Polymorphobacter megasporae: one gene and its partners. The protein of the gene in region 1 interacts with the protein of each later gene in a pairwise test. Links are inferred from orthologs where the notes say so. Each region holds a gene or a part of one and is shown in the gene's direction. Other genes may lie near its edges. The genes, in order: KTC28_RS09600, dnaQ and dnaE.

Region 1 (4,248 bases):
GCGCGTTGTCGAGATCACGGCTCCGGCAGGCACCCGCCTGCTCGACCTCGCGCAGAATAACGACCAGCCGCTCGAAGGCGCGTGCGAGGGGGCGATGGCGTGCTCGACGTGCCACGTGCTGATCAAACCGGAAGATTTCGACCGGCTGCCGAAAGCGACCGCCGAGGAGGAGGACATGCTCGACTTCGCCTACGGGGCGTCGCGCACCTCGCGACTGGCGTGCCAGATCTGGCTGACCGACGACCTCGCCACGCTCGAGGTCAAAATGCCTGCCGCGAGCCACGACATGACCGGGCGCTAGGCACCAGGAGTCCCGGCCGGGCGCAGCCGGTGCTTGCGTCGCGCCGCCGCCTCGCCCATATCGGTCGCGGGAGTCGGGCGGGCAGAGTTATCGCCAACCCGGTCAGGTCCGGAAGGAAGCAGCCGTAACGAATCCGCTCTGGGTCGTTCCCGGCTCCCACCCAACGCCGTTGCAACCGACTGCCGAAGGCTTCACCACTGCGCCATGAGTGAGCTGTTCGCCGCCGCCGCCGAAGCCCCCGCCGCTCCCCCGGCGGTCGAATATCGCGTCCTTGCCCGCAAGTACCGCCCCGGCGACTTCGCCTCGCTGCTTGGGCAGGAGGCGATGGTGCGGACGCTCGGCAACGCGATCGCGCGCGGGCAGCTGGCGCAGGCGTGGCTGCTGACCGGCGTGCGCGGGGTGGGCAAGACCTCGACCGCGCGGATCATCGCCAAGGCATTGAACTGCATCGGCCCCGACGGCACCGGCGGCCCGACGATCGCGCCCTGCGGGGTCTGCGAGCCGTGCGTCGCGATCGCCGCCGGGCGCCATATCGACGTCATCGAGATGGACGCGGCGTCGAACACCGGGGTCGACGACGTCCGCGAGATCATCGAGGCGGTGCGCTATGCCAGCGTCTCGGCGCGCTACAAGATCTACATCGTCGACGAAGTCCATATGCTGTCGAAGAACGCGTTCAACGCGCTGTTGAAGACGCTCGAGGAGCCGCCGCCGCACGTCAAGTTCATCTTCGCGACGACCGAGGTCGGCAAGCTGCCGGTCACCGTCCTGTCGCGCTGCCAGCGCTTCGACCTGCGCCGCATCCCGAGCGAGATGCTCGCCGACCATTTCGCGCGGATCGTCGCGCTCGAGGACGCGACCGCCGAGCCCGAGGCGCTCGCGCTGATCGCGCGCGCGGCGGAGGGATCGGTCCGCGACGGGCTGTCGATCCTCGACCAGGCGATCGCGCACGGCGCGGGGGCGATCACCGCCGTTGCCGTCCGCGACATGCTCGGCCTGTCGGACCGCGGCGCGGTCCGCTCGCTGATGGCGCTGCTGCTGGCGGGCGAGGCAGCGTCGGCGCTGTCGGCGTTCAAGGACAGCTACGACCTCGGCACCGATCCGGCGCAGGTCGTGCAGGAACTGCTCGAACTCGTCCACACGATCACGCGGTTCAAGGTCGCCGACGCCGACGACGCGGCGATGAGCGCCGAGGAGCGCGCGGTCGTCCGCGACTGGGCGACGCGGCTGTCGTTCCCCAATCTCCACCGGCTGTGGCAGTTATTGCTCAAGGGGCTGGCCGAGGTTCACGCCGCGCCGGTGCCGGTGCAGGCGGCGGAGATGGCGCTGCTACGGATCATCCACGCGAGCGCGCTGCCCGATCCGGGGGAGCTGGTCCGCAAGCTGACCGAGCGCGGGGAGGATGGGCCTGCCGCGCCCGCCCTTCCACACGCCGCGCCCGCTGCTCAGGGTATTTCCGCACTTTCAGCCGTCATCCCGGCGCAGGCCGGGACCCATCTCGCCACCGGCACGGCTCGCGGAGATATGGGTCCCGGCCTGCGCCGGGACGACGAAAGGGGGGAGGGATCGTCCGCTCGAGCGCCAATTGCGCCGCCAGCGGCAAGTGCCTCGCCTGCGCCATTCCCCACGCTCCCCACCGACTATCCCGGTCTCGTCGCGTTGATGGAGGAATCTCGCGAACCGCGCCTCGCGCACGTCCTCCACGACGTCGTCCGGCTGGTCGATTACGCTCCGCCGACCCTGACGATCGTCGCGCCGTCCGACCTCGGCCCCGGCTTCGCGCAGCAGCTGATGCTCGCGCTCGGCAAGGCGACGGGAGGCACGCGCTGGACGGTGACACTGGCGCGCGACGGCGGCGCGCGGACGCTCCACGAACAGGCCGAGGCGCGGATCCAGGCGACGCGCGACGCGGCGATGGCCGACCCGCTCGTGCGGCAGATCCTCGCGGCATTCCCCGACGCGACTTTGCTTGGTATCGATGCCGCCGACCCCGACGATTTACCGCACAGGAATTCAGCCGATGCCTAACATGGACGACATCATGAAGATGGCGCAGGGCCTCCAGGCCGACATGGCCAAGGCGCAGGCGAGCCTCGACGGGATCGAGGTCGAGGGCGCGGCGGGCGGCGGTCTGGTCAAGGTCCGCGCGACCGCGAAAGGCCGCATCATCGGCGTCGACATCGACCCGTCGCTGCTCAACACCGCCGACAAGGACATGCTCGAAGACCTGATTGTCGCTGCGTTCAACGACGCCAAGGGCAAGGCCGACGCCGTCGGACACGCCGAGATGCAGAAGATGACCGCCGGCCTGCCGCTGCCGCCGGGGTTCAAGCTGCCGGGGATGTAACCCAGCGCGGCTTCAGTCCGCCAGGCACCCGTCGATCGCATCGCGCCGCACCACCCCGATCCGCCGCTCGATCGCGCGGGCGTGGCGCTTGACCGCGCCGTGGAGGGCGGCGGCGTCGCGCTTGATCGGCTGCGGCAGGATCGCGGCGATGCGCGAGGCTTGCGCCGGGCTCAGCCGGGCGGCGCTGACCCCGAAATAATGCTGTGCCGCGGCCTCGACGCCGTAGATGCCGGGGCCGAGTTCGGCGATGTTGAGATAGACCTCCATGATCCGCGGCTTGCCCCACATCGCCTCGATCAGGACGGTGAAATATGCCTCGAGCCCCTTGCGGAGGTACGAGCGACCCGGCCAGAGGAAGGCGTTCTTCGCGGTCTGCTGCGAGATCGTCGAGCCGCCGATGACCTTGCGCGACGTCGCGTTCTTCTCGGCGGCGTGCTCGATCGCGCCGAAATCGAAGCCGTGGTGCGAGCAGAATGTCGAATCCTCGGCGCCGATCACCGCGCGCGGCATCGCCGGCGCGATCTGGTCGAGCCGCGCCCACGTCCGCTCGACATGCTGCCCGGCGAGCGCGTCGCGGATCATCGGCACGGTTATCGGCGGGTCGATCCAGCGATAGGCGAGCGCCCACGCGACCGCGAACAGCACGGCGACTATCGCCACGGTGACGAGCTTGCCGAGGAGCCAGCCGACCGTTCGCACCACCCGGCTCCCCTAACTACGCGGGGCTATTGGGCGACAGCCTCGGGCGACGTCAAGGCGGGTTGCGCCAAGACGGCGAGCGCGGCGGTCGCCGCAGCGACCCCGGTGGCATGCGCGCCGTGCGCGGTACCGACATCGTCGAGCGCGCCTGCCTCGCCGGCGAAGAACAATCGGCCCGCGACCGGCTCGACGATTGCCCGGCGGGCATCACGGCGGCCGGGGCGGGCATGACTCCACGCGCCGCCGATAAACGGCTCGGCGCGCCAGCCGCTGACCGCCAAGGGCCGGAACCGCGCTCGCCAGTCGGATCCGAGCAATCCGCACAACTCGGTGATCATCGCGTCGATCGCCGCCGCCGGGCCAGCGGCGGCGAGGTCGGCGGCGTAGGGACCGCCGAAATAGCTTTCGATCACGGGCCAGCCGAACGGGCGAAGCCGGTGGCTGGCCGAGCATAATGCGCGCGGATGCCCGCGAAGGTGGCCGTCGACAGGGAAGTCGGTCGGCCCGTCGATGTGGAGGAAGACCTTGCCGACGTCGCCGAGCGGCAGGTCGCCGGCGGCGGCGAGGTGGCCGGGCAGTTCGGGGGTGAAAGCGATCCGGGTGAGGACGGCGGTTGAGACGGTGACGATCGCCGTCGCTGCCTCGACGACCCCGGCGGACGTCGTCACGCGGACCGCATCGCTGCCGACCGCGATCGCTGTCACTGCCGTGTTCCGCCGGATATCGAGCCCGACGGCCAATGTCGCGACGGCGGTTCCAAGCCCCTCGCGGACGCGCCAATTATTGTCCGAGGCGGCGGCATCGAAGGCGGCATGGTCGTGGAGCGAAACCGCCCTCGCCGCGACGCCGTCGAGGTAGCCGACGACGGCGTCGACTGCACCCGCCCAGTCGCCAGCAGCGG
Region 2 (4,817 bases), 1.1 Mb from region 1 along the record:
CGCGAAGCGACAGCGCGAATATCGAGCTCGAGGGGAAGTGATCACCCTCGCATCGACGAGCCCGGCGCGCGCGGCGATGCTGACTGCGGCCGGGGTGGCATTCACCGCACAGGCTCCGCTGGTCGACGAAGATGCGATCAAGGAGGGTCTTGCCGCCGAAGGCGCGCGCGCCGACCGGATCGCCGATGCGCTCGCCGAGACCAAGGCGATCAAGGTTTCGCGTCGAGTGCGCGGCCTCGTTCTTGGCGCGGACCAGGTACTCGTGACTGCCGACGGCGCGATGCTCGATAAGCCCGGCGACCGGGCGGGCGCGGCGGCGCAGCTGCGGCGGTTGATGGGGGCCGAGCACCGGCTGATCGCGGCGGCGGTGATCGCCGAGGACGGCGTGGCAGTGTGGCGAGCGAGCGACACCGCGCGGCTGACGATGCGGTCGCTTTCGGATGCGTTCATATCGGACTATCTCGACCGCGAGGGCGACGCGGTGCTGGGGTGCGTCGGAACGTACCGGATCGAGGGGCTGGGGGCGCAATTGTTCACGAAGGTCAGCGGCGACCCGTTCGTCATCCAGGGGCTGCCGCTGCTGGCGGTGCTCGATTACCTACGAACGCGCGGCGAGTTGGCGGCGTGAGCTTTGCCTCTGCGGGGGTCATCGGCTGGCCGGTCGCGCACTCGAAGTCCCCGCTGATCCATCGCTTCTGGCTGGCAAAGCTGGGGATCGACGCGGATTACGGGCGCTTCCCGGTCGCACCCGAACATCTCGGCACGGCGATCGACGCGTTGCCGGCGCTGGGCTTGTCCGGGGTCAATGTAACTGCGCCGCACAAGGTCGAGGTGATGCGTTTTCTCGACCGGGTCGATCCGCGAGCGGCGCGGGTCGGGGCGGTCAATACCGTCGTGGTCGAGGGCGACACGCGAAGCGGCTATAACAGCGACATTGATGGCGTCACTGAGGCGCTGCGCGGGATCGATCTGTCGGGATCGGTGATCGTCGTCATCGGGACCGGCGGTGCAGCGCGCGCAGCATTCGCGGCGCTGTCAGGCACCCGCCATCGCGAAATCTTAGTCGTCAGCCGCAATCCGAGGCTGGCGGCGGAAACCGCGCGAGAGTTCGACATCGTCGCGACTGGAGTTCCGATAGAGAGTATTGGCAGCTGTTTTGCCCTTGCTGACCTAATTGTTAACGCGTCTCCCCGTGGCATGCACGGACAGCCTGAATTGTACGAAAATGTACAGAGTACACTTACGCACCCCTTTACGGTTGTTTTCGATATGGTCTACGCTCCGCTCGAAACCGCGCTTCTCGCGGCCGCCCGCGCCCGCGGGTTGCGTACCATCGACGGTCTCCAGATGCTGGTCGGACAAGCTGCCGCCGCGTTCGAGCTGTTCTATGGTGCCCCCGCCCCCCGCGATCATGACGCGGAGCTTCGCGCGTTGCTGATCGCATGATCGTCCTTGGCCTCACGGGTTCGATCGGCATGGGCAAGTCGACCGTCGCGGCGATGTTCCGCCGGTTGAAGGTGCCGGTGTTCGACGCCGATGCCGTTGTGCGTGAACTCCAGTCGCCGGGCGGTGCAGCGCTCGGCCCGATCGCCGCAGCGTTTCCTGGCGTCGTCGTCGACGGCGTCCTCGACCGTGCCGCGCTCGGGCAGGAGGTGTTCGCCGATAGCGACCGGCTCGAGACGCTCGAGGACATCGTCCACCCGCTCGTGGCGGTGGCACGCACCCGCTTCCTCTTCCGCTATCGGACCCGCGAGCTTGTCGTCCTCGACATCCCGCTGCTTTACGAGCGTGGCGGCGACGACGACTGCGACCTTGTCGCGGTCGTCTCGGCCCCCGAGGATGTGCAGCGCGATCGCGTCATGGCGCGACCCGGCATGACCGCGGAAAAGTTCGAGGCGATCCTCGCGCAGCAGATCCCCGACGCGGAAAAACAGGCGCTCGCCGATATCGTCATCCAGAACGGCGGGTCGACGATCGCGACATGGCGGGCGGTCAAGGAGATCGTCGCCGGCCTTTGACTTGTCTGGGGTCGGATCGACGTTAGATAGAGTCATGCGCGAGATTGTCTGGGACACCGAAACGACCGGGATCATGCCCGGGGATGGCCACCGTATCGTCGAGATCGGTGCGATCGAATTGCGCGGGCGCGTCGCCACCGGGCGCAGCTTCCATTCGTACATCGATCCCTGCCGGATGATGCCAAAGGATGCCGAGGGCGTCCACGGCCTGTCGACGGCGTTTCTGACCGGCCAGCCGGTGTTCGAGGCGGTGGTCGACGATTTCCTCGCCTTCATCGAGGATTCGCCGCTTGTGGCGCACAACGCCGTGTTCGACATGGAATTCCTCAACTGGGAGCTGCGCCGCGCGCGAATGCCGGCGATCCCGGCGCATCGGGCGGTGTGTACGCTCGAATTGTCGCGCAAGAAGCATCCGGGGGCGAAGCATACCCTCGACGCTCTGTGCAATCGCTACGGCATCGACCTGTCGGGACGGTCGAAGCACGGCGCGCTGATCGATGCCGAACTGCTCGCGCGGGTCTATGTCGAATTGACCGGCGGGCGGCAGATCGGGTTCGACCTCACCGCCGATGCGGTCGTCGAGGAAGCCGCGGCGCCACGGACATTAGTCGCGGCGCGCGCGCATGCGGCATCCGCCGACGAACTCGCCCGCCACGCCGCGTTCATCGGGGGACTTAAGGACCCGGTCTGGTTGTCGTAGCGTTGCCTAATTCCCAGTCGACCCCGGCTGATTGACGGCATCCGGGGCCGGGCCTAGAGCCACCGCCCGCCACAAGGAGACGAATATGGACATCCGCGTTTCAGGCCATCAGGTCGACGCCGGGGCCGCTTTTCGCGAGCACGTCCAGACCCGGCTGCGCGCCATCGCCGACAAGTATTTTAGCCGAGCGATCGGTGCCAACGTCACGCTGAGCCCGGCCCCGCACAGTGGCTTTGCGGTCGATATCGTCATGCACGTGATGTCCGACCTGATCCTCAAGGGCCGCGCCGAAGCGCAGGATGCGCACGCCGCGTTCGACGGCGCCGCCGACCGCATCGACAAGCAGCTCCGCCGCTACATGCGCCGCCTGAAGGACCGCAACGGTCCGGGTAACGCGCGCGCCGTCGAGAGCCAGACCGACCTCGACAACGCCGCCTACACGATCTTCGCCGCGCCGCCCGAGGAGGAAGCCGACGACAATCCGTTGATCATCGCCGAAACCCGCGTCGACATTCCCGAGGCGACGGTCAGCGATGCAGTGATGATGCTCGACCTGCGCAACACGACCGCATTGCTGTTCAAGAACAGCAAGTCGGGCGTCCACAACATGGTCTATCGGCGCGAAGACGGCAGCATCGGCTGGGTCGAGCCGAGGGTGTGATGATCGCCCTCGGCGACCTGATCTCGCCCGCGGTGCAGTTCGACCTGCACGCGGTCAACAAGCGCGCGGTGCTTCTGGCGATGGCGGCGCACGCGGCGCGGCTGACCGGCCAGGACGACGGGTATGTCGCCGAGGTGATTCTTGCCCGCGAGGCGCTCGGGTCGACTGGCTTTGGTGCGGGGACGGCGATCCCGCACGGCCGGCTCGACACCCTGCCGCGGATCGTCGCGGTGATCGCCAAGCTTGCCGCGCCGGTCGACTTTGCCGCGCTCGACGGGCTTCCGGTCGATCTCGTCGTGCTGATGCTCGCGCCGACCGGAGCGGGCGCCGAACATTTGAAGGCGCTCGCCCGCGTCAGCCGCGCGCTGCGTGACCGCGATTTCTGCGCCAAGCTGCGCGGCAGTGCGTCAGCCGATGCGCTGTACGCGCTCGTCACCGGCGACGCGCGGAGCGAGGCGGCGTGAGTGAGCCCCGCCTGTCGGCGGGGACGTGGACCAGCGCATTGCTCCGGCGGGTCGACGCCGCCGGGGATTTCGCCACCGTGGTCCACCGTGGCGACGCCGTTGCCGGCAGCGTCGTCCTGATTCACCGCGATCGATCGGGGAGCGTTCGTGCGCTGTCGCGCGCGCTCGGCGAGTCGGGATCGTACGTCTGGCGTACCGCGGCAACCGGCGACTCGGTCGACTCCTGGGTCTCCCGGCAGCGCGGCTTCGACCCCGATCTTTGGGTAATTGAACTGGACACCCCTGATCCGGCACGGTTCATCGACGAAACAATCGACTGAGCTTGCTACAATGTGAACCGGTCTTCACCACGAACGGCATCGAGTGCCGGAACCGTGGGCGGGTCCGGTGATCATCAGCCCAAGCGGACCGAACCGGGTTCAGCCCAGCGACGCACGATCATTCGGATCGATGCCGAGCGGATCCGGGAACGCCGTGGGTAGCAAGCGAACGAATGACCTTCAGGTTCCCGATTCTCGCCCGTCTGGCCGCTTTGGCCGTCGCGGTGACACTTCTTCCGGCCGCGGGGCAATTCCCCGTTGCCGCTCTCGCGCTGGCCCCGATCGTCGCCACGACCGTCGAAACCACTCAGCCAGCCGCCGACATCACGACAGCCGACAACACGACCGCCAATTCGACGGCCAACGTCCCCCAGATCGCCGAGAGCGATGCCGCCGCCGAGCCACGCCCGGCGCAGCTTGCCACTCTCGTCGCCCGCACGATGGACACCCAGCCGACCGCCTACGGCGATCGCGAGTGCCTTGCCCGCGCCGTCTATTTCGAAGCCCGCGGTGAGCCGCTCGAAGGGCAGCTCGCCGTCGCCCAGGTGATCCTCAACCGCGTCGCGTCGGGCAAGTTCGCCGACAGCGTCTGCGGCGTCATCGCCCAGCACGGCCAGTTCAGCTTCGACAAGAGCCGCACCCCCGCCGCGTCGC
Region 3 (6,028 bases), 850 kb from region 1 along the record:
TCAGCAGATAGGGGGTCGGGTGACCGTCGGCTATCCTTTGGCGCCACAACAACGGCGGGCTGACCGAGCGGCTTTGCGATTACGGGACGGGCGACTAGGGTCGCGGATGTTCGGGGGCGCGGGGGCGAGAATGCAGGCAGATTTGCGACTGGCAGCGATGCTGGCGGTGAGTACGAGCGCGGTCGCGGCGGACATTCCGCTCGATGTCGCGCGTGGGCAGAGCATTCTCGCCGAGGCCCGTGCCGCGTGCGGCGGTCAGGCGTGGGACCGGATTGCCGGCTGGCACGAGCGCGGACGCATCACGATCGCGGGTCATCCCGAGGGCAGCTACGAAGAGTGGAGCGCGATCACCTCCCTCGCGATGGCAATGCGGACCGAGCCCGGCGGCGCAGCGGTGAGCCATATCGGCACCGACGGGACGACGTCGTGGCGCCGGCTGCCTGCGGGCGGCGTCGACGTCGGCTCTGCATCGGGACCGAGCCGGCTCCACCTCCGCGACGCCTATTTGAGCAATTTTGCGTATTTCCTTCCCACGCGCTTTCCGGCGGCTGTCGTCGCGGAGGACCCGCGAACCGTTGGCACCACCGTCTACGACGTCGTCACGGTTCGCCCGGCCGGCAGCGAAGACTTCGCCTTATGGATCGATCGGGCGAGCCACCGGGTCGCGCGGATCGTCGTCGGCAATCAGGTCGCCGAGCTGCGTAACTATCGTACCGTGTCGGGGGTCTGCGCGCCGACCCTCGCGATCCAGACCGACGGTAATCCGGCGCACACGACGACGCTCGATATCGACAGCGTCGACACTGCGCCGTTGTCGCCAGCGGTCTTCGCGGTGCCGCGGCCATGAGCGTCGATCTTCAACCGACGTTGAGCGGCGATCTGGTCGCGCTGCGTCCGATCGCGCCCGGCGACTGGGCGGCGCTCTACACCGTCGCGTCCGATCCGCTGATCTGGGCAGTCCACCCGGTCAGCGACCGCTGGCGGGAGCCGGTCTTTCGCCGCTTCTTCGACGAGGCGCTGGCGAGCGGTGGCGGACTGGTCGCCACCGATCCGGCATCGGGCGCTGTCATCGGCTTCTCGCGCTACGATCTCGCGCGCGTCGAACCGGGCGAGGTCGAGATTGGTTGGACCTTCCTCGCCCGCAGCCACTGGGGCGGTGCGGCCAACGCCGACATGAAGCGGCTGATGATCGGCCACGCCCTGCGCCATTTCGACCGCGCATTGTTCCTCGTCGGCGAGGCGAACATCCGCTCGCGCCGGGCGATGGAGAAGATCGGCGGACGGCTCACCGACCGCACCTACGACGCCTATTACCCCAGCGGGATAGTACGCCACGTCATCTACGCGATCGACCGCGAAGGCTTTGCCGTGGGACCGCTCGCCTAAACCGGACACGAGGCTCCCCGACGATATCCACAGCGATCTCGGACTGCGGTCGCCCGTGCCATAGCCGAATCGCCGCCCGCGTCTTATCCTCTCCCGATGCCCCACGCTCCGTTCGTCCACCTCCGCGTCCAGTCGGCGTATTCGATGCTCGAAGGCGCGATGACGCCCGATGCGATCGCGGCGGCGTGCCGGACGATGAAGCTGCCGGCGGTCGCGCTGACCGATCGCAACAACATGTTCGGCGCGATGGAGTTTTCGGAAGCGTGCCGCGGGCAGGGGGTCCAGCCGATCATCGGCGCGCTCGTCGCGTTCGAGCGGCCGGGCTCGCGAACCCCGGCGGGACGAATGACGTGCGATTGGCTGGTGCTGTTAGCGCAGGACAAGACCGGGTACGACAACCTCATCGCCATCGTCAGCGACGCGCATCTCGGCTGCGATGCCGCCGACGAGCCGCATCTGACGCTCGCCGAGCTCGAAGGCCGGACCGATGGGCTGATCGCGCTGACGGCGGGGCCCGAGGGTGCGCTCGCGCGGCTGCTCGCCGAGGGGCAGGACGCGGCCGCCTATGCAGACGCGCTCGTCGCGCTGTTCCCCGACCGGCTGTATATCGAGTTGAGCCGGAGCGGCGATCCGATCGAGATCAAGGCCGAAGCCGCACTCGTCGAGCTCGCCCACGCCCGCGACCTGCCGATCGTCGCGACCAATCCGGCGCGGTTCATCGACGCCAAGGTCCACGCCGCGCACGACGTCATGCTGTGCATCGCCGACGGTGCCTATGTCGAGACGACCGAGCGGCGGCGGTCGAACCCCGAGCATTGGCTCAAGCCGGCGAAGACGATGCTCGAGCTCTTCGCCGACCTGCCCGAGGCGTGCGCGACGACGCTCGTCGTGGCGCAGCGCTGTGCGTACAAGGCGCCGTCGCGCGAGCCGATCCTGCCGAGCCTCGCGGGTGATCCCGCCGCCGAAGTGAGCGCGCTCGCCGAGCAGGCGACGGCGGGGCTCGACCGGCGGCTCGAGGCGCTCGGCCTGAGCGGCGACGCGGCGACGCCCTACCGTGAGCGCTGCGTATTCGAGCTCGGCGTCATCGCGCGGATGGGCTTCCCGGGCTACTTCCTGATCGTCGCCGACTTCATCCAATGGGCGAAGGCGCAGGGCATTCCGGTTGGTCCCGGGCGCGGATCCGGCGCGGGATCGGTCGTCGCCTGGGCGCTGACGATCACCGACCTCGACCCGTTGCAGCACGGCCTGCTGTTCGAGCGCTTCCTCAACCCCGAGCGTGTGTCGATGCCCGACTTCGACATCGACTTCTGCGAAACCCGCCGCGGCGAGGTCATACGCTATGTCCAGCAACGCTACGGGCGTGGGCAGGTCGCGCAGATCATCACCTTCGGGAAATTGAAGGCGCGCGCGGTCCTCAAGGACGTCGGGCGGGTGCTGCAGATGCCGTACGGGCAGATCGACCGCATCGCCAAGCTGATCCCAAATCATCCGACCGATCCGTGGACGCTGGCGCGCGCGATCAACGGCGTGTCCGAGCTGGTGGCCGAGCGCGACCGCGATCCCAAGGTCGCGCATTTGCTCGAGATCGCGCTCAAGCTCGAAGGCCTGCCGCGCCACTCGTCGACTCACGCTGCCGGCGTCGTCATCGGCGACCGGCCGCTGAGCCAGCTCGTGCCGATGTACCGCGACCCGCGCTCGGACATGCCGGTGACCCAGTTCGACATGAAGTGGGTCGAGAAAGCCGGGCTGGTCAAGTTCGACTTCCTCGGGCTCAAGACGCTGTCGGTACTAGAACGCGCCCGCGAACTGCTGCTGGCGAAGGGCGTCGTGCTCGACCTCGCCGCGCTCCCGCTTGACGACGAGGAGACCTACCGGCTGATCGCGCGCGGCGATACCGTTGGGGTGTTCCAGTTCGAATCCGAGGGCATGCGGCGCGCGCTGACACAGGTCCGGCCCGACTGCTTCGCCGACATCATCGCGCTCGGCGCGTTGTACCGCCCGGGGCCGATGGAGAATATCCCGAGCTTCGGCCGCCGTAAGAATGGCGAGGAGGTGCCCGACTACCTCCATCTGAGCCTCGAGGGCGTCCTCAAGGAAACCTACGGCGTCATCATCTACCAGGAACAGGTGATGCAGATCGCCCAGATCCTCGCTGGCTACAGCCTCGGCGAGGCCGACCTGCTGCGCCGTGCGATGGGCAAGAAGATCGCCGCCGAGATGCAGGCGCAAAAGGCGCGCTTCGCCGATGGCGCGGCGAAGAACGGCGTCGATAAGCGCCAGGCGGCGGCGATCTTTGAGCTCGTCAACAAGTTCGCCGGATACGGTTTCAACAAGAGTCACGCCGCGGCGTACGCACTCGTCAGCTACCACACCGCGTGGCTCAAGACGCACCATCCGGTCGAGTTCTACGCCGCGTCGATGGCGTTCGACATCACCAACACCGACCGGCTGGCGATCTTCGTCGACGACATGCGGCGGATGGCGGTGCCGTGCCTGCCGCCGTGCATCAACGCGAGCGACGCCGACTTTACTGTCGAGGACAGCGGCGTTCGCTTCGGGCTGGCGGCGCTCAAGAGCGTCGGCGAGAAAGCGATGGCGGGGATCGCCGAGGAGCGCGCGCGCGGCGGCCGGTTCACCGGGCTCGCCGACTTCTCGCGCCGGGTCGACCCGAAGTTGCTCAACAAGCGCCAATTGGAGGCACTCGTCGGCGGCGGCGCATTCGACGGGATCGAGAAGAACCGCGCCGGGGTACACGCGCTCGCCGAGGCAATCCTCGGCACCGCGCAGAACGCCGCCGCCGCCCGCGAGAGCGCGCAGGTCGCGATGTTCGGCGAGAGCCACGACCGCGGGCTGGCGATGCTCGTGCCGCCGGGGATGGGCTGGACCCTTGCCGAGACGATGGCACACGAGAAGGATGCGTTCGGCTTCTACTTCTCGGGCCACCCGGTCGAGGGCTTCGCGCATATTCTCACCGCCCACGGCGCACGAACCTATGCCCAGTGCGCGACGGTCGAGCCACCCCCCGGGGGCGGGCGACTGCCAGCGACGATGGCGGGGCTGATCGAGGACCTCAAGTGGCGGACCCCGCAGAACGGCAAGAGCGACAAGTATCTGCTGCTGACGATGTCCGACGCGAGCGGCCAGTATGTCGCGAGCTGCTTCGACGACGCCGCGCAGGCACAGATCGTCGCCGCGCATGCCGCCGCCGACGCGGTGCTGGTCAACGCCGAGCTGATGTGGCGGCCCGGCGAGGACACCCCGCGCGTGACGATCCGAGGGGTCAAGCCGCTCGCCGCGCTGGCGAAGGCGTCTCGCTGCCGCCTGACGGTCGAGCTGTCAGGGGCAGGGATCGACGCGCTCGCAGGGCTGGTGTCGAGCAGGCGAGGGGGCAAAGGCGAGATCGTCGCGCTGGTCCCGCTCGGCGGCGGCGGCCGCGCGAACCTGTCGCTCGGCATGGATTTTGCGATCGACAACGAGGTCGTGGCGAAGGTCGAACGGCTGCGCGGGGTCGCCGGGGTACGGTTGATGGCGGCGAGTTAGCAGGGTCTCCCGATTATGCGGCGAAGATCATGTCTTCGCGGCAGAGACCAATGAAGTTAGTGCCATCGCCGCATGACACAATAAGCTCCGGGCGGCCGTCCTACCGGCAGGTCGTCGCCCCGGTCCGATCGAGATCGAGGCAGCGCCCATCGACCATCGGCGTCTTCACCCCGACCACCGCCGCCAGCGTCGGCGCGATGTCAACCGTCTCGACCGGCAGCGGCTGTTCGAAGCCCGCGGCTCCCGGCCACCAGAACAGGATCGGGACGCGGCGGTCGTAGTTCCACACCGACCCATGCCCGGCGACGGTGTCGCCGAGCGACTGCGGGTCGCCGAGCGTGGTGTACGGCCGCAGCACCGCCATGATGTCGCCGCTGCGGACCGGATCGGTTGACTCGGCGATGCGTTCGAGCAGCGTCATTTCGTCGGCGGGCTTGCCCTTCGGCGGCAGACCGGCGAGCGCCTGCGCCCTGGTGTAGACCTCGACGACCTCGGGGCGCTTGCGGAGTTCTGCGATCGTGACCTCGCCGATCCGCTCGATCAGCTTGGCGTTCGCCCCTTCAGGCGGAACGATCGTGATCTCGTACGGGTCGCCCGCGAGCGGGCTGGCGTCGAGCTTGAGATCGGCCTGCACTGCCGCGCCGACTTCGGTCATCAGAGTCTTCGGGTTGACCCGGACTGCAGGGAAGCCGCGCTCCGCGACACGCTCGGCAACGTCGATGCTGCCGTGGTCGGCGGTCAGCACAACGAGGACAGGGATCTTAAGCGCCTCGAGCTTGCCGAGGAACACTCCGAGCATCGCATCGAGGTGCGCGAGGTTATCGCATTGCTCGGCGCTTTCGGCCCCGTAGCGGTGGCCGACGTAATCGGTCGCGCTGAGGCTGATCGCGAGGACGTCGGGAGCGCCGCCCTGGCCGAGCTTCTGCGTCGCGATCAATTGCGTCGCGAGGTCGAGCGCGACCTGGTCGTAAATCGGCGACGCGCGGAACCACGATTGGAAATAGCTGTCCTTCGAGAAGTCTGTCCCCGGTGCGGGGGCGATCCAGCCGAGCGGGGGCAGTTCGTCGTCGACCGTCAGCCGCCCATAGCGCCGCGCGCCGAG

Evidence for each region.
Region 2: the proteins of KTC28_RS09600 (region 1) and dnaQ interact in binary tests that used the Escherichia coli proteins (3 or more experiments, as listed by UniProt). The link is inferred for Polymorphobacter megasporae from one-to-one orthologs.
Region 3: the proteins of KTC28_RS09600 (region 1) and dnaE interact in binary tests that used the Escherichia coli proteins (3 or more experiments, as listed by UniProt). The link is inferred for Polymorphobacter megasporae from one-to-one orthologs.

Annotation. Positions count from the first base shown.
Region 1 is NZ_CP081848.1:2,011,384-2,015,631, forward strand. Bases 1-2,917 are described here. They hold KTC28_RS09600 (DNA polymerase III subunit gamma/tau), read left to right. Parts: upstream 1-505; coding sequence 506-2,329; downstream 2,330-2,917. Other genes in these bases: KTC28_RS09590 (2Fe-2S iron-sulfur cluster-binding protein), read left to right, coding at 1-301; KTC28_RS09605 (YbaB/EbfC family nucleoid-associated protein), read left to right, coding at 2,322-2,648; mtgA (monofunctional biosynthetic peptidoglycan transglycosylase), read right to left, coding at 2,661-2,917. Also shown: more of mtgA, read right to left, coding at 2,918-3,350; KTC28_RS09615 (flavin monoamine oxidase family protein), read right to left, coding at 3,374-4,248. UniProt on the Escherichia coli protein: Part of the beta sliding clamp loading complex, which hydrolyzes ATP to load the beta clamp onto primed DNA to form the DNA replication pre-initiation complex.
Region 2 is NZ_CP081848.1:879,768-884,584, reverse strand. The notes cover bases 1,124-3,885. They hold dnaQ (DNA polymerase III subunit epsilon), read left to right. Parts: upstream 1,124-2,052; coding sequence 2,053-2,718; downstream 2,719-3,885. Other genes in these bases: KTC28_RS04080 (DUF1491 family protein), read left to right, coding at 3,840-3,885; KTC28_RS04085 (PTS sugar transporter subunit IIA), read left to right, coding at 3,379-3,843; hpf (ribosome hibernation-promoting factor, HPF/YfiA family), read left to right, coding at 2,804-3,379; coaE (dephospho-CoA kinase), read left to right, coding at 1,443-2,018; aroE (shikimate dehydrogenase), read left to right, coding at 1,124-1,446. Outside these bases: KTC28_RS04115 (pyruvate, water dikinase regulatory protein), read left to right, coding at 1-41; KTC28_RS04110 (Maf family protein), read left to right, coding at 38-628; more of aroE, read left to right, coding at 625-1,123; more of KTC28_RS04080, read left to right, coding at 3,886-4,163; KTC28_RS04075 (cell wall hydrolase), read left to right, coding at 4,337-4,817. UniProt on the Escherichia coli protein: DNA polymerase III is a complex, multichain enzyme responsible for most of the replicative synthesis in bacteria. The epsilon subunit contain the editing function and is a proofreading 3'-5' exonuclease.
Region 3 is NZ_CP081848.1:2,860,588-2,866,615, forward strand. What follows is about bases 1,154-5,126. They hold dnaE (DNA polymerase III subunit alpha), read left to right. Parts: upstream 1,154-1,482; coding sequence 1,483-4,926; downstream 4,927-5,126. Other genes in these bases: KTC28_RS13400 (GNAT family N-acetyltransferase), read left to right, coding at 1,154-1,386; KTC28_RS13410 (alkaline phosphatase family protein), read right to left, coding at 5,027-5,126. Outside these bases: KTC28_RS13395 (hypothetical protein), read left to right, coding at 131-847; more of KTC28_RS13400, read left to right, coding at 844-1,153; more of KTC28_RS13410, read right to left, coding at 5,127-6,028. UniProt on the Escherichia coli protein: DNA polymerase III is a complex, multichain enzyme responsible for most of the replicative synthesis in bacteria. This DNA polymerase also exhibits 3' to 5' exonuclease activity. The alpha chain is the DNA polymerase catalytic subunit.